3 regions of the Actinacidiphila sp. ITFR-21 genome follow, and region 2 is predicted to be linked to each of the others. Evidence: predicted binding sites of a transcription regulator. Region 2 holds the regulator's gene; each other region holds the start of a gene.

Region 1 (5,592 bases), 790 kb from region 2:
GTACAACTGCGGTCCGGCGACGTGGCGTTGGCGATCACCCACTCCGGCAGCACGCACGACGTGGTGGACCCGCTGCGGGCCGCCTTCGACGGCGGCGCCACCACCATCGCCATCACCGGGCGCCCGGACGGCACGGTGACCCAGTACGCCGACGTGGTGCTGACCACCGCCACCTCCCGGGAGAGCGAGCTGCGGCCCGCCGCGATGTCCAGCCGCACCGGCCAACTCCTCGTGGTCGACTGCCTGTTCATAGGAGTCGCGCAGCGTACGTACGAGGCCGCCGCACCGGCGCTGTCCGCGTCCTACGAGGCGCTCGCGCACCGCCACACCCCGCGCGGGTCGCGCGTGGCGCCGTAACCGACGAACCGCCCGGAAAGCACCGCCGCAAAGAGGATGAACGAGCCACTGATGACCCAGTACACCGAGCTGCGCCGTGAGTTGGACACGCTGACCACCGAGGCGTTCCGGCCCGAGCTCGCCGAGATCGACCGGCTCTCCACCCTGGAGATCGCCCGGACCATGAACGCCGAGGACGCCACCGTGCCGACCGCGGTAGCGGCCCAACTCCCGGTGATCGCCGCGGCGATCGAGGCCATCGCCGCCCGGATGGCGCGCGGCGGCCGGCTGGTCTACGCGGGCGCCGGGACCGCCGGGCGGCTCGGTGTGCTCGACGCCAGCGAGTGCCCGCCGACCTTCAACACCACGCCGGGGCGGGAGGTGGTGGGACTGATCGCGGGCGGCCCGGAGGCGATGGTCGTCTCGGTGGAAGGCGCCGAGGACAGCGCGGAGTTGGCGGCGGCGGACCTGGACGCGCTGCGGCTCACCGCCGAGGACAGCGTGGTGGGGATCTCGGCGTCCGGCCGCACCCCGTACGCGGTCGGCGCGGTCCGGCACGCGCGGGCCCTCGGGGCGCTCACGGTAGGGCTGTCCTGCAACGCGGACTCGCCGCTGGCGGCAGCCGCCGAGCACGGTATCGAGGTCGTGGTGGGGCCCGAACTGGTCGTCGGCTCCACCCGGTTGAAGGCCGGCACGGCGCAGAAGCTGGTGCTCAACATGCTGTCGACCATCACCATGATCCGGCTCGGCAAGACGTACGGCAGCCTGATGGTCGACGTCCGCGCGTCCAACGAGAAGCTGCGGGCCCGGTCCCGGCGGATCGTGGCGCTGGCCACCGGAGCGGGGGACGCCGCCATCGAGGCGGCGCTGACCGCCACGGACGGCGAGGTCAAGCCGGCCATCCTCGTGCTGCTCGCCGAGGTGGACGCGGCCACCGCCAACCGGCTGCTGGCCGCCAGCGACGGCCACCTCCGGCAGGCACTGGCCGCGACGGGCAGCGTGTAGGGGCTGTCACCGGGGTCTCCCCGCGGCGTCGCGGGATCCGGCCCGCAGCCGTCACCCCGTGGGGCCGCCGGGAGCGGCGGCCTCCGGCGGCACGGCGTCATGAGGCGGCGCCGCATCGCCGGACGGTGCCGTGCCGCCCGACCGCACCGCGCCGCCGGGCGGCACGCGATAGCCGGACGGCACGGCACCGCTGAGCGCCGCACCGGCCCCATCGGGCACCTCGCCCGACCCCCACACAACCCCGGCCACCCTCTCCGCGGCCCTTGGGGCATCCACCGGCACCGCACCGCCCGGCGGAGCGCCCGACCCCGCGCCCGACCCGCCGCCCAGCCCCGCGGCGGCGCCGGCCGGCCGCTCCTGCGCCGCCGCGGTGCCCTCGCGGAAGCGGCGGCGGTGGCCCGCGCGGTCGGGGCGGCCGACGTAGCCCTCGGGTTGTTCCCGCCGGCCGAACCACAGCTCGGGCGGCGCCCACCGCACGCACGCCGCCTCCACCTCGGACAGGAAGTCCTTCAACCGGGTCAGCTTGATCCGGTAGCGCAGCCGCGGCAGTCCGGGCGCCGGCGGGTCGCCGTCCCGTACCGTCTCCCACAGCAGGGGCTGGTCGGGGTCGAAGGGCCCGCGGGGGAACAGCTCCAGCGTGGCGACCCGGGGCGTCTCCGCCGAACCGGCCGTGTAGTAGATGCCCGCCGCGGCCAGCGAGTCCCACGGGACGAACGCGATCACGCCGTCGTGGAACCACCACCACCCGGCGCCGTCGATCACGAACCGGTAGTGCCGTTCGGACAGCGTCACCGGGATCGTCACCAGCCCCACGACCGCCACCGGCACCGCGAGCCCGATGAACACCCAGCGCAGCGGCTCGCGCTCCACGTAGTCGGCGGCCCAGATCGCGACGGCGCCCACCAGTACGAACACCGCGGAGACGGCCAGGCTCGCCGGGGTCTCCCGCAGCCCGTAACGGACCACGGTCGCGTCCCGTGCCGGCCACCGCCCCCAACTGCCCCCAGCGATCATGCCGACCACTGTACGGTCCGCCTTTCGGCGGACGCCTCCCCTTTGACGCCGCCCACCGGCGCCGCGTCCACGGCGGTGCCCGCAGCGGCACCCGCGGCGGCACCCACAGCGGCGCCCGCGGCAGGGAACGGAGCCGGACCCGGGGCGGCGCCCCGGCAGCGCACGCAGGCGGCGCCCCCTCCCCGGAGGGAAGAGGCGCCGCCTGCGTGTCGTGCTGTGCTGTGTCGTGCTGTGCCGGCCGCGCCAGGTCGCGCGTACCGCAGGAGCCTCGGATCCCGGGGGATCAGAAGTCCATGTCACCGCCGGGCATACCGCCCGGAGCACCGGCCGGGGCGGCCTTCTCCGGCTTGTCGGCGATGACGGCCTCGGTGGTGAGGAAGAGCGCGGCGATGGACGCCGCGTTCTGCAGGGCGGAGCGGGTGACCTTGGCCGGGTCGATGATGCCCGCGGCGATCAGGTCGACGTACTCACCGGTCGCGGCGTTCAGACCGTGGCCCGGGGTCAGGTTGCGCACCTTCTCGACCACGACGCCGCCCTCAAGGCCGGCGTTGACCGCGATCTGCTTCAGCGGGGCCTCGAGCGCCAGCTTGACGATGGAGGCACCGGTGGCCTCGTCACCCTCCAGCTCCAGCTTCTCGAAGACGGCAGTCGCCTGGAGCAGCGCGACGCCACCACCGGCGACGATGCCCTCCTCGACGGCGGCCTTCGCGTTGCGCACCGCGTCCTCGATGCGGTGCTTGCGCTCCTTCAGCTCGACCTCGGTGGCCGCGCCCGCCTTGATGACGGCCACGCCGCCGGCCAGCTTGGCGAGGCGCTCCTGGAGCTTCTCGCGGTCGTAGTCGGAGTCGCTGTTCTCGATCTCGGCGCGGATCTGGTTGACCCGGCCCGCCACCTGGTCGGAGTCGCCGGAGCCGTCGATGACGGTGGTCTCGTCCTTGGTGATGGTGACCGTACGGGCGCGGCCGAGCAGGTCCAGGCCCGCGTTCTCCAGCTTGAGGCCGACCTCCTCGGAGATGACCGTGCCGCCGGTGAGGATGGCGATGTCGCCCAGCATGGCCTTGCGGCGGTCGCCGAAGCCCGGCGCCTTGACGGCGACGGACTTGAAGGTGCCGCGGATCTTGTTGACCACCAGGGTGGACAGGGCCTCGCCCTCGACGTCCTCGGCGATGATCAGCAGCGGCTTGCCGGACTGCATGACCTTCTCCAGCAGCGGGAGCAGGTCCTTCACCGCGGAGATCTTGGAGTTGACGATCAGGATGTACGGATCGTCGAGCGACGCCTCCATACGCTCCAGGTCGGTGGCGAAGTAGGCGGAGATGAAGCCCTTGTCGAAGCGCATGCCCTCGGTGAGCTCGAGCTCCAGGCCGAAGGTCTGCGACTCCTCGACCGTGATGACGCCTTCCTTGCCGACCTTGTCCATGGCCTCGGCGATCAGCTCGCCGATCTGGGTGTCAGCGGCGGAGATGGAGGCGGTGGAGGCGATCTGCTCCTTGGTCTCCACGTCCTTGGCCTGCTCCAGCAGGGCGGCGGAGACGGCCTCGACGGCCTTCTCGATGCCGCGCTTGAGAGCCATCGGGTTGGCGCCGGCGGCTACGTTGCGCAGACCCTCCTTGACCAGGGCCTGGGCCAGTACGGTCGCGGTCGTCGTGCCGTCACCGGCGACGTCGTCGGTCTTCTTCGCGACTTCCTTGACCAGCTCGGCGCCGATCTTCTCGTAAGGGTCCTCGAGCTCGATCTCCTTGGCGATGGAAACACCATCGTTGGTGATCGTGGGGGCGCCCCACTTCTTCTCGAGGACGACGTTCCGGCCCTTGGGGCCGAGGGTGACCTTGACGGCGTCGGCGAGCTGGTTCATCCCGCGCTCGAGTCCGCGCCGCGCCTCCTCGTCGAACGCGATGATCTTAGCCATGGTGAAGTGTCCTCCGCGGACTGGGGGTTCCCCCACCGAGGCGGGGGGCGGTGGATCGGACCGCGTGGCGCCCGCGACGGACGGCCAGCCGGTCGCCGGTTCCTTCCCGACGGCCGGACGGGCCTCACCGACCCGGTCCAAGTTGTCACTCTCACCAGGAGAGTGCCAATGCCAATGATTAGCACTCTCCCCCTGCGAGTGCAAGCTTCGCGGTCCCGCGATGCCTCCGGGAGCGCCCGCGGACGGGGCCCGGCGGCGCCCCGGCCGGCCGAACCCGGCGGGTCCCGGCGGACACCTCAGGGACGTCCCGGAGAGGCTCCGGGAGCCCCTTGGCGGATCCCGGAGGCTCCCCGGCGACCCTCCGGGAACGCGGACGCGTGAAGGGCCCGCACCCCAACCAGGTGCGGACCCTTCACGCGTGAGAAGCCGGTGAGTACGTCGCGTCGACGGTCGAACGCGCCGGGATGTCAGCCTGCCAGCCGGACCATGTCCGCCTGCGGCCCCTTCTGACCCTGCGAGATCTCGAACTCGACTCGCTGGCCTTCTTCGAGGGTGCGGTAGCCGTCCATCTGGATCGCGCTGTAGTGGACGAAGACATCCGCACCACCGTCGACCGCGATGAAGCCGTAGCCCTTCTCCGCGTTGAACCACTTGACGGTGCCCTGAGCCATTCCTAACTCCCCTATTACTGGCCCTATCGCGGCCCCGCACTCCGCGGGCCCGGGTCAGACCTCACCCGCCGGAGCGACCCTTACCGTGGACAGGTGGGAGCCCTGGGAGGCGTGCGCCGGAACGCGTCGACCGCGGCTGAATGTATCTGCCCGGATGCCCAGTGCAACAGGTCAATTGGACGAGAATTCTGGGTCTGACTCATCGGAAATAACCCAGAAAAAAATGATAATGCGGGGCATCTCGGACCGGACATACCAGTCTAACGAGGGCATTTCGCGGGTTAATTTGGCGATAAATCGTCGCGGCACGCCACATGCCGGCGGCCCACTTGCCACCGGCAACTGTACAACCTTTCAACTACCGCTCCGCACCGGTCCCGGCAGCGCCGGGCCCCGCCCACCACGTGGAGTGAGCGGGGCCCGGGGGACGCAAGAGAACGCAAGTAACCGGAAGGTAACGCAGGAACCGGGTCCGGTTCCGGCCGCGTTCCGGCTCAGCCGCCGGCGACCGCCGGAATGATCGAGACGCTGGCGCCGTCCGGAACCGCCGTCTCCAGTCCCTCGGAAAAACGCACGTCGTCGTCGTTCACATAAACGTTCACAAAGCGACGGAGCTTTCCGGCGTCGTCCAGAACCCGCGCCGAAATACCCGTGTGG
Region 2 (5,592 bases):
TCCCGCGCCGGGGCGGCGCCGGTACGGGCGCCACCGGACCCGTGCCGCCGGCCGCGCCGGCGCCCGCGGGCGGCAGGCCCGGGGCCTGCCGCCGGCGGCGCCGCTACCGCCCGTTGAACGCGTCCTTGAGCCGTGAGAACAGGCCCTGCTGGCCCGGGGCGAACTGCCCGAGGGGCCGCTCCTCCCCGCGCAGCTTCGCCAGCCGCCGCAGCAGGTCCTCCTGGTCGGCGTCGAGCTTGTGCGGGGTGATCACCTCGACGTGGACCACGAGGTCGCCCCGGCCGCCGCCCCGCAGGTGGGTGATGCCGCGCTGGTGCAGCGGGATCGACTGGCCCGACTGGGTGCCGGGCCTGATGTCGATCTCCTCCAGGCCGTCCAGCGTCTCCAGCGGGCACTTGGTGCCGAGCGCGGCGGCCGTCATCGGCAGGGTCACCGTGCAGTGCAGGTCGTCGCCGCGGCGCTGGAAGACCGCGTGCGGAACCTCGCGGATCTCCACGTAGAGGTCGCCGGCCGGGCCGCCGCCGGGGCCGACCTCGCCCTCGCCGGCCAGCTGGATCCGGGTGCCGTTGTCGACACCCGCGGGGATCTTCACGGTCAGCGTGCGGCGGGAGCGGACCCGGCCGTCGCCGGCGCACTCCGGGCACGGGGTGGGCACCACGGTGCCGAAGCCCTGGCACTGCGGGCACGGCCGCGAGGTCATCACCTGGCCGAGGAAGGACCGGGTGACCTGGGACACCTCGCCCCGCCCGCGGCACATGTCGCAGGTCTGCGCGGACGTGCCGGGAGCGGCGCCCTCGCCGTTGCAGGTGCCGCAGGTGACCGCGGTGTCCACCTGGATGTCCTTGGTGGTGCCGAACGCGGCCTCGTCCAGCTCGATCTCCAGCCGGATCATGGCGTCCTGCCCGCGCCGGGTGCGCGAGCGCGGGCCGCGCTGCTGCGACTGCCCGAAGAAGGCGTCCATGATGTCGCTGAAGTTGCCGAAGCCGGCTCCGAAGCCCCCGGCGCCGCCGCCACCGCCCGAGGCGGACAGCGGGTCGCCGCCGAGGTCGTAGACCTGCTTCTTCTGCGGGTCGGAGAGCACCTCGTAAGCGGCGTTGATCTCCTTGAACCGCTCCTGGGTCTTGGGGTCCGGATTCACGTCCGGGTGCAGTTCGCGGGCGAGCCGGCGGAATGCCTTCTTGATCTCGTCAGGTCCTGCGTCGCGGCGCACGCCGAGTACGGCGTAGTAGTCCGTGGCCACTTACGACTCCGCCAGGATCTGTCCGACGTAACGTGCCACTGCGCGTACCGCTCCCATCGTTCCGGGGTAGTCCATGCGGGTCGGTCCGACCACGCCGAGTTTGGCGACTGCCTCGTCGCCCGAACCGTAGCCGACCGCCACCACGGAGGTGGAATTGAGGCCCTCGTGAAAGTTCTCGTGCCCGATCCGGACCGTCATGGTCGCGTCCGCGGTCTCACCGAGCAGTTTCAGCAGCACCATCTGCTCCTCAAGTGCTTCGAGGACGGGTCGGATCGTCAGCGGGAAGTCGTGGTTGAACCGGGTGAGGTTCGCCGCGCCGCCGAGCATGATGCGCTCTTCCTTGTCCTCCACGAGCGTTTCGAGGAGGGTGGCCAGCACTCCGGCGACCGCGGGCCGGTCGTCGGGGTCGAAGCTCTCCGGCAGGTCCTGTACCAGCGGCGGGACGTCGGCGAACCGGCGGCCGACGACCCGGCTGTTGAGCCGGGCCCGCAGATCGGCCAGTACGGTCTCGCCGACCGGGGCGGCGCAGTCGATGAGCCGCTGCTCGACCCGTCCGGTGTCGGTGATCAGGACCAGCATGAGGCGGGCGGCGGCCAGTGACAGCAGTTCCACGTGCCGGACCGAGGAGCGGACCAGCGACGGGTACTGCACGACCGCGACCTGCCGGGTGAGCTGCGCCAGCAGCCGTACCGTCCTGGCCACCACGTCGTCGAGGTCGACGGCGCCGCCCAGGAAGTTATGGATCGCGCGGCGCTCGGCGCCCGACAGCGGCTTGACGCCGGCGAGCTTGTCGACGAACAGCCGGTAGCCCTTGTCGGTGGGGATCCGGCCGGCGCTGGTGTGCGGCTGGGCGATGTAGCCCTCCTCCTCCAGCACGGCCATGTCGTTGCGTACGGTGGCGGGCGAGACACCGAGCTGGTGGCGCTCGGTGAGTGCCTTGGACCCGACCGGCTCCTCGGTGCCGACGTAGTCGTGGACGATGGCACGCAGCACTTCGAGTCGGCGTTCGCTCAGCATCGCGCACCTCCAGCCGTAGGGCATCAGCCGTCTGGCCTGGCACTCCTCCGTTCTGAGTGCCAGCTTTCCCGCAGTAAGTGTACGGCGAGGCGGCAAGGGCACGGCAAGACCGGCTCGTGATCGTGCCGGAACCTCTTCGCGCCGCCGGGCCCGGGGGCCGGTTCGCGGCTTTTCGGTGACGGCCGGGACGCCGGTTGCGCGAGGGGTGCGCTCGTCGCGGAGGGGGGCGCGGGGGCCGCGACGGGGCGGGGCCGGAGCGCGCGTACCCGGGGTCGCGGCGATAGCGTCGTCCCGTGGAACCTGTGGAGAGCGCGCGGGAGCCGGGCGCCGGCGGCTCCGGCTGGGAGCAGCTGGCTCCCGGGGTGGCCCGCCGGCGGCTGCCCCGCCTCGACGTGACGGTCGGCCTGGTCGTGGGCGCGGACGGGGTGCTGCTGGTCGACACCGGGTCCACGCTGGCGGCGGGTGAGGAGCTGCGGCGGCAGGTGGCGGCGCTGACCGGGCGCGGGGTCACCCACGTCGTACTCACCCACGGGCACTTCGACCACGTCTTCGGCACGCCCGCCTTCCCGGCCGCCGAGGTGTACGGGGAGGCGTCGCTGGACGGCTATCTGCGCCGGGAGCGGGATGCGCTGCGGGCGGACGCGGTGGAGCACGGCACCGACCCCGCGGCGGCCGAGGCGGCGGCGCGGGCCCTGGTGCTCCCGGACCGGCCGGTGCGCGGCGGGCTGGGGCTGGATCTCGGCGACCGTCCGGTGCGGCTGGTCCACCCGGGCGCCGGCCACACCGGGCACGACCTGGCGGTGGTGGTGCCGGGCGCCACCGCGAGCGACCCGACGGTGGTCTTCTGCGGCGACCTGGTGGAGGAGTCGGGGGAGCCGCAGGCCGGGCAGGACGCGGTACCGGGCGCCTGGGCGGCCACGGTCGACGCGCTGCTGGCGCTGGGCGGCGAGACCGGCCGGTACGTACCCGGGCACGGCGCGGTGGTGGACGCCCGCTTCCTGCGCGCCCAGCGGGACGCGCTCGCCGAACGCTTCGCCGGCCCGGCGCGGGCGTAGCGGACCCGGCGCGACGGACCCGGTGTGGCGCGCACCGGCGCGACGCGCCCGCCACGTCCTACGATCTCCCCCATGCGCAGCAGGAGTTACGACGGCGATCTGACCCCTCCCTGGAAGCGGCCCGCGCCCTTGCCCGAGGTGGCCGCCGAGTCCGAGCTGGTGGTCGAGGAGGCGGGCACCGGCTTCTGCGGGGCGGTGGTCCGGGTGGAGAAGACCGCGGAGGGCCTCACCGTCACCCTGGAGGACCGTTTCGGCCGGCACCGGGTCTTCCCGATGACCCCGGGCGCCTTCCTGATCGACGGCAGGCCGGTGGCCCTGGTACGCCCCCGGGCCGCCGCCCCCCGCGGCCGCCTGCTGTCCGCCTCCGGCTCCGTCGCGGTGCCCGGCGCCCAGGCCCGCGTCGCGCGGGCCGGCCGCATCTACGTCGAGGGCCGCCACGACGCCGAGCTGGTCGAACGCGTCTGGGGCCACGACCTGCGCGTCGAAGGCGTCGTGGTGGAGTTCCTGGAGGGCGTGGACGACCTGCCCGCCGTCGTCTCCGCCTTCGCCCCCACCCCGTCGGCCCGGCTGGGCGTCCTGGTGGACCACCTCGTGCCCGGTTCCAAGGAGTCCCGCATCGCCGCCTCGGCGGCCGGCCCCGACGTGCTGGTGGTCGGGCATCCCTTCATCGACGTCTGGGAGGCCGTGAAACCGTCCTCGGTCGGCATCCCCGGGTGGCCGCGGGTGCCCCGCGGGGAGGACTGGAAGACCGGCGTCTGCCGGGCCCTGGGCTGGACCGACCTGACCACCGGGGAGGCGTGGCAGCGCATCCTGGCGTCGGTCACCTCGTACCGGGACCTCCGGCCGGAGCTGCTGGGCCGGGTGGAGGAGCTCATCGACTTCGTGACAGCGGGCTGACCGCCCGCTACTGCCGGGCGTAGCCGGTGGCGCCGCGGGCGGCGCCGTCGCAGGCCGCGCCGGGCCCGAGGGTGACCACCGGCGGCGCGGCCACCACGCGCCGCGCGAAGCCGTCCGGCGCGCCAGGCGCCGGGCCGGGGTCGGGGTCGGTGCGGGTGTCCGGACAGGTCCGGTCGGGAAGCGCGGGTCACGGCACGGGGCCGGGCGGCCCTAGTCGACCAGGTCGCGTACCACCGCGTCGGCCAGCAGGCGGCCCCGCAGAGTGAGGACCGCGCGGCCCTCGGCGTAAGGACCGGGCTCCAGGAGGCCGCCCTCCACCGCACGGGCGGCGGCGCGGGCGCCGTCCGGGGCGAGCAGCTCCAGCGGGCAGCCGGCCGACAGGCGCAGTTCGAGCAGGACGCGTTCGATCCGGCGGTCCTCGGCGCCTAGGACCTCGCGCCCGGCGCCCGGGGTGCGGCCTTCGGCGAGCGCCTGGGCGTAGGCACCCGGGTGCTTGGCGTTCCACCAGCGGACGCCGCCTACGTGGCTGTGCGCGCCGGGCCCGGCGCCCCACCAGTCCGCGCCGGTCCAGTACAGCTCGTTGTGGGTGCAGCGGCCGGCCGGGGACGTGGCCCAGTTGGAGACCTCGTACCAGGAGAAGCCGGCCGCGGCCAGCCGCTCGTCGGCGATCAGGTAGCGGTCCGCGTGCACGTCGTCGTCGGTCATCGGCACCTCGCCGCGCCGGATCCGCCGGGCCAGCTGCGTACCCTCCTCCACGATCAGCGCGTACGCGGAGACGTGGTCGGGTCCGGCCCCGATCGCCGCGTCCAGGGAGGCGCGCCAGTCGTCGTCGGACTCCCCCGGGGTGCCGTAGATCAGATCGAGGTTGACGTGCTCGAAGCCGGCCGCGCGGGCCTCGGCGACGCATGCCTCGGGGCGGCCCGGCGTGTGGGTGCGGTCCAGGACCCGCAGCACGTGCTCCCGGGCGCTCTGCATGCCGAAGGAGAGCCGGTTGAAGCCCCCTGCCCGCAGCTCGGCGAGGTATCCGGGGTCCACGGACTCCGGATTGGCCTCCGTGGTGACCTCGGCGCCCGGTGCCAGCCCGAACTCCTCGCGGATCGCGCCCAGCGCCCGTACCAGGTCGCCGGCGGCCAGCAGCGTGGGCGTCCCGCCGCCGACGAACACCGTCTCCACCGGGCGCGGGTCGTCCCCGAGCACCTTGCGGGCCAGCCGGATCTCGTCGATCAGCGCGTCGGCGTAGTTGTCCCGCGACGCCAGCGCGCCGCCGGACCCGCGCAGCTCGCTCGCGGTATAGGTGTTGAAGTCGCAGTACCCGCAGCGGCTCGCGCAGTACGGGACGTGCAGATAGAAGCCGAGCGGCCGTCCGGCGGCCCCCTCCAGGGC
Region 3 (5,592 bases), 610 kb from region 2:
CCCTAAATTGCTCCGATCCCTCGTTCAACGACATTGTGCTCGGAAAATGCTGCACATGCCGCAGATACCACCCGCGGCGCCGACGCCTTGTGCGGTCGGCCTCGCCCAGGGCACACCGCAGGCGATCACATTGCCGCGTGCGCCGTGGTCACGCGTCTTGGCGATGATCCGGATCGTCGCTCACGAACCGGTCCCGGTGGAGGTGCCCGCCAGGGACCCGAGGAGGAACTCCGGTACGTGGGTGCTCGCGATCCAAGCCGCGTCCGGGACCCGCATCAACCCGTCGATGGCGCCCCGCACGGAGCCCGGCACCACCCGCCGCCGGCCGATGCCCACGGTCCTGGAGCGGGCCTCCACCTTCGCCGTCGGGCTGCCGTCCGAGATGGCCGTCGACCCTCTGGACGCCTTGACCGTCGCGTGGCCGGGGCGGATCCACCTGCTCCACAATGCCCGCGGGAACGGCGGCCGAGCCGGTCGGCGCCTGATGATGGAGCCCGTCGGACGCGTCGACTCGTCCTTCGGGCAGCGGTCGACGTCCCAGCCCGGCGGGAGCGGAACAGACGGCAAACGGGTATCGGCGGACCTGTTCGCGTCGGCACGGACCCTTCCCGCAGCCCTGCTCGATCAGGGACGGTACCCGGGGTCGCTTCGGTCGAGGCCCGGTTCCCGGACGGCTCCCGACAGAGGCACGCGGGACGGCCTTCGTCCGTGCGTCCTCCTGCGGCCAGGTATCCCGGGCCGCTTCCCCCCGACGGACACTCAGCGTGTCCCCGTATGTCCGCCTGGCCGCGAACGGCTCTCCCACGGCGCCGGGGCCGCCGTATTCTGGGCGCATGAGCACCGCCCGTGACCGTGACCGTGACCGAGCCCCGGACACCGGAGCCGGAGATGACGCGTCCCCGGCTGGGGGAACCGGCGAAGGCGCCGCGTCCTCCCCACCCTGCAGGGGGCCCGCCGCCGGGGCGAGCGGCCCCGGACGGCTGGTTTTCGACGACCCACTAGACCGCCCGTCGCCCGACGACACCGACCGCGGCTGGGGCGATACGGCCGCAGACGCCGCGGACGACGACTTCACCCGCTTTCTCAGCGAGAAGCCCCCGCACCATCTCTGAAGCCGCTCAGCCTCCTGCCGCGCCCGCGAGGCTGCTTCAGCCGCATGACTCCTCAGTTCCCCGAGCCCACACGCGGCGCCACCAACGCGTCGCGGATGTCCCTCAGCAGCGTGATCTCCTCGACCTCCTCCGCCACCTTCTCCTCCGCCTCGACCTGCCCGCGCTTGCCCGCCTGACGTGCCAGATAGCGGGACATCGGTACGACCATCAGGAAGTACACGACCGCGGCCGTGATCAGGAATGTCAGGCTCGCGCTCAATACGGAGCCCCATAGGATCCGGATGCCGCTGATCACCTCGCCCTTGTCGTTCAGCACGCACGGCCCTTTGAGACAGGACGAATACCCAGCGAGGTCCTTCGTACCGAATGCGCCGACGAGGGGATTGATCACCCCGTTGACCACGGAGTTCACGATGCTCGTGAACGCGGCACCCACGACCACCGCGACCGCCAGGTCGATCACGTTCCCGCGGGTGATGAACTGCCTGAAGCCCAACAGCAGGCTCGGTTTGTTCGGGTCGGTCACCGATGCGCCTCTTCCTTGATACCGGGGTGACGGAGTAACGGGTTCCGCCATACAAGGCAGTCGAGGATCCGGGTGTCCAGTCGCCTTCCACGAACGGGTGATTCAACACAGCGTCACCGCCAGAGCTGATGACGCGGCGGCTCCCGAGAGGGAGGCTGCGGTACGGCGAGGCACAGCGAGCACGATCAGCGCGCCCCCCGGCCCCGTAGGGTCGGGCGCCACAGTGGCTGCCGGCGGTACGCCTACTGCCTCCGGCACGGCCAGCACGGTGACGCCTGCGGCCACCACCCGGGCGCCGGCCAGCACGTCCACCCGGTCGCCGGGGTGCAGCAGATCCACAACGGCCGCGTCGGCGATACGAACGGGGGCCCGAACGAGGACTTCGGGCGTGGCGTGGCGCGTCGCCACCGGCCTTGCGGGTCCGCGCGGGGTGACGGCGGCCGGCCGAGGAGCGGCTCCGTGAGCCGCGGACGCGGCGAGCGCGGCGGCGGTCATGACCAGGCCCACGGCCAGCGGCTTGCGCCTGTGCCGGACGGCTCGGCGCAGCAGGCGTCTGCCGCCGCGGCCGCCCGCGTGAATGGGTGGGAAGGGCGGCACAGCACACCTCGGTGGCGTATACGGTTCTGGCACGCCGGGCGCGCCGGAACCGATGACGGGGACCGGGCCCGAAGACACGGGCGATTGTGCCGGGGAGAACGAGCGAGGACCGGCTGTGAACATGACGAGACACCGCCTGACGTGGATGGAAGTCGACCGCGGACCGGTCGGCGCATCCACCATCGCTCATCTCGGCGATATCGCGCCGAAAGCCCTGTGGATAACTCATGGCTACGGAAAGCGCGGCCACTCCAACGAGTGAGTGACGGCTTGAACCGGGGTTTCGGAGGGGATATACGGGGGCCGTCAGGTTCTCGGAGGGTGGTAGTCCGACATCGCTACGGCAGGGCGATCCCGGTCTTCTGGCCGCCGAGCGCATTCATGCAGAGGCAGTCCCGCTTGCTGTCGTCCGGCAGGGCACGGACCACGTCGAAGAGCACATCGCGCATCCTGCCGACGTTCGCGGCGAAGACCTCCAGGACCTCTTCGTGCGATACGCCCTCGCCGGTGTCGGCACCCGCGTCCAGATCGGTCACCAGCGTCAGCGACGTATAGCAAAGTCCCAGTTCGCGGGCGAGGACTGCCTCCGGGTGACCGGTCATACCCACCACCGACCACCCCTGCGCCGCATGCCACAGGGACTCCGCGCGGGTGGAGAAGCGCGGCCCCTCGATCACGACCAGCGTGCCGCCGTCCACCGCCTCCCAGCCGCCTGACCGGGCGGTGTCCACGGCTGCCCGACGCCCCACCGGACAGTACGGGTCGGCGAACGTCGCGTGAGCCACGTTGGGTACCTGGCCGTCGAGCCTGGCCTCGCCGTCGAAGTACGACTGGGTCCGAGACTTCGTACGGTCCACCAGTTGGTCCGGTACGAGGAGGGTGCCGGGCCCGTACTCCGCGCGCAGGCCGCCGACCGCGCAGGGACCGAGAACCTGGCGCGCTCCGACGGAGGCGAGTGCCCACAGATTGGCGCGGTAGTTGATCTTGTGCGGCGGCAAGTGGTGCCTGCGGCCGTGGCGGGGGAGAAAAGCGATCCGGCGGCCACCCACGTCACCCAGGAACAGCGAGTCGCTAGGCGGGCCGTAAGGAGTGTCGACCGTGATTTCAGTGACGTCATCGAGGAACGAGTAGAACCCCGACCCGCCGATGACGCCGATCTCGGCCCGTGCCACATCATCACTCTCAACCATGGCGATCACCCTAATCGGAACCCGGGAACACGACGAACCCCCGCCGGCGAAAACGGCGGGGGCTCGTAGATCCTCGGCCGCCCGGGGGAGGGCCGAAACGACAGTCAGGCCGCCGACGTGCTGCTGGGCGACGACGCACCGTTGGACGACGATGAGCCGCCCGACGCTGACGATCCGGACGCGCCGTCCGACGACGTGCTGCTGCTGTCGGAGGACTTGTGGTCCGAGCCGCTGCTGCTCTTGGTCGCGGGAGCGCTGCTCGACGACGAACCGCGACTGTCGGTCCGATAGAAACCGGACCCCTTGAAGACCACGCCCACCGCCGAGAAGACCTTGCGCAGGCGTCCACCGCAATTGGGGCACTCGGTCAGTGCGTCGTCGGTGAACTTCTGCACCGCCTCAAGGGCCTCGCCGCACTCGGTGCACTGGTACTGGTACGTCGGCACTTGCTCCTCCTGGCACTCTCACTCATTGAGTGCTAACGACGCTCAATAGTGCAGTATTTCCCGCCGTCAGTCCACCGCGACCGGCTAACGGTGACCGATCACACCCGCGGCGGCCACCTCGCGCGAACCGAGGAACCGGCCGCCCCGCAGTCCCGCGAGCCCACCGGGGCAAGGGTCGCACTGCCGGCCGGCACTGTGAAGCCCGCTTGTGACCGGTACGAGCGTCCTGATCAAGGGGCAGCCCGCGGTGAAGCCACGAAGCAGCGGTACCCATGCGTCAGGAGTACGCGGCAACTACCGAAAAGCCGGCTTCCATCCTCAGGAGGTCGCCCGCGTGCTTGCACGACCAACGCGCACCTTGGGCGTCGTAGCGGGAACCTTCTGCCGCCTGGTAGCACGTGCGTGCGTACTCCCACGCCGTTACGCCGAAGGCTTTCGCCCGGCACGACGGCCAACCGGCCGACCCGATGCCAAGCAGACGGCGTGTCCGACGGGCACCCGTTCAGCGTGCGTGATCTTGTATCCGATCAAACGCCCTGCGGTGGCCGAACCACTCCAGTGGGTACTCACGGGCTTCCCAGCCATCCGGCGAGCTTGCCGCCGCGTCCTACCGCCCGCAGTCGGTTCTCGGCGGCATCACGTACGGGGTCCGTCGTGACGACGAGCAACTCGTCACCATGCTGAAGCATGGTAGTCGGCAGCGGTACGAAACTGGCCCCCGCTCGTACCACCAGGGTGACGGCGGCACCCGGAGGCAGTCGCAGTTCGTCGACCTCGACGCCGTGCATACGAGAGCGCTCCGTAATGGCGACAGAGAGCAGGTGCCCTTGGAGGCGTTCCAGGGGCGCCGACTCGATGCCGAGGTCGGCGGCACCGCGTTCGTCGCCGGTGCCCAGGTCGAGTGACTTCGCGGCCCACGGCAGCGTCGGGCCTTGTACCAAGGTGTAAATGATCACCAGTACGAAGACGATATTGAAGATGCGCTCGCTGTCGTCGACCCCGGCCACCATGGGGATGGTCGCGAGCACGATCGGCACCGCACCCCGCAGCCCCGCCCACGACAACAGTGCCTGATCACGCCATGGGATGCGGAAGGGCAACAAACTGGCCAGTACGGACACCGGGCGCGCGACCAGGGTGAGGAAGAGCCCGATGACAATGGCGGGCAGAATGTCGTCACCCAGCTCGTGCGGTGTGACAAGAAGACCCAGCAGCACGAAAAGTCCGATCTGTGCGATCCATCCGAGCCCCTCGGCGAAACCCCGGGTGGCGGGGCGGTGCGGCAGCTTCGCATTGCCCAGCACAAGGGAGGCGACGTAGACCGCGAGGAAGCCCGAACCGTGGGCCGTGGCCCCCGCCGCATATGCGAGCACGGCGATGGCCATCACGGCGATCGGATACAGGCCCGAGGCGGGCAGCGCCAGACGCTTGAGTCCGTAGGCGCCCAGCCAGCCGACCGCGACACCGATGCCCGTCCCGATCGCCAACTCCAGAGGAATCTGTCCGAGCAGCGTGTACCAGTGCGCTACGGGGCCGGCGCTGGAGAAAGCGACTACCAGGATCACCACAGGAGCGTCGTTGAAGCCCGATTCCGCCTCCAGTACACCGGTCACTCGCTTGGGCAGCGAGACGTTCCGCAGTACCGAGAACACCGCGGCTGCGTCCGTGGAGGACACCACCGCCCCGATGATCAGTGCCTGCCGCCACTCCAGCCCCACCAG

What was found. The regulator HrcA, encoded in region 2, represses chaperone genes, less so after heat shock. The targets are predictions, from matches to a motif close to TTNGCACTCNGNNNNNCNGAGTGCNAA.
Region 1: the regulator HrcA is predicted to act here: its motif matches at 4,407-4,433, upstream of groL (chaperonin GroEL).
Region 3: the regulator HrcA is predicted to act here: its motif matches at 3,881-3,907, upstream of RLT57_RS10420 (FmdB family zinc ribbon protein).

What each region holds. Positions count from the first base shown of each region.
Region 1 is NZ_CP134605.1:2,545,237-2,550,828, forward strand. It holds gene RLT57_RS11195 (MurR/RpiR family transcriptional regulator) at 1-357, shown strand, start outside; gene murQ (N-acetylmuramic acid 6-phosphate etherase) at 409-1,341, shown strand; gene RLT57_RS11205 (hypothetical protein) at 1,393-2,355, opposite strand; gene groL (chaperonin GroEL) at 2,639-4,264, opposite strand; gene RLT57_RS11215 (cold-shock protein) at 4,732-4,935, opposite strand; gene RLT57_RS11220 (ubiquitin-like small modifier protein 1) at 5,430-5,592, opposite strand, start outside.
Region 2 is NZ_CP134605.1:1,750,712-1,756,303, forward strand. It holds gene dnaJ (molecular chaperone DnaJ) at 104-1,240, opposite strand; gene hrcA (heat-inducible transcriptional repressor HrcA) at 1,241-2,257, opposite strand; gene RLT57_RS07810 (MBL fold metallo-hydrolase) at 2,551-3,312, shown strand; gene RLT57_RS07815 (DUF3097 domain-containing protein) at 3,385-4,209, shown strand; gene hemW (radical SAM family heme chaperone HemW) at 4,420-5,592, opposite strand, start outside.
Region 3 is NZ_CP134605.1:2,363,758-2,369,349, reverse strand. It holds gene RLT57_RS10445 (hypothetical protein) at 181-567, opposite strand; gene RLT57_RS10440 (MscL family protein) at 1,165-1,638, opposite strand; gene RLT57_RS10435 (hypothetical protein) at 1,741-2,235, opposite strand; gene RLT57_RS10430 (hypothetical protein) at 2,351-2,497, shown strand; gene RLT57_RS10425 (S-methyl-5'-thioadenosine phosphorylase) at 2,574-3,425, opposite strand; gene RLT57_RS10420 (FmdB family zinc ribbon protein) at 3,530-3,871, opposite strand; gene RLT57_RS10415 (potassium/proton antiporter) at 4,438-5,592, opposite strand, start outside.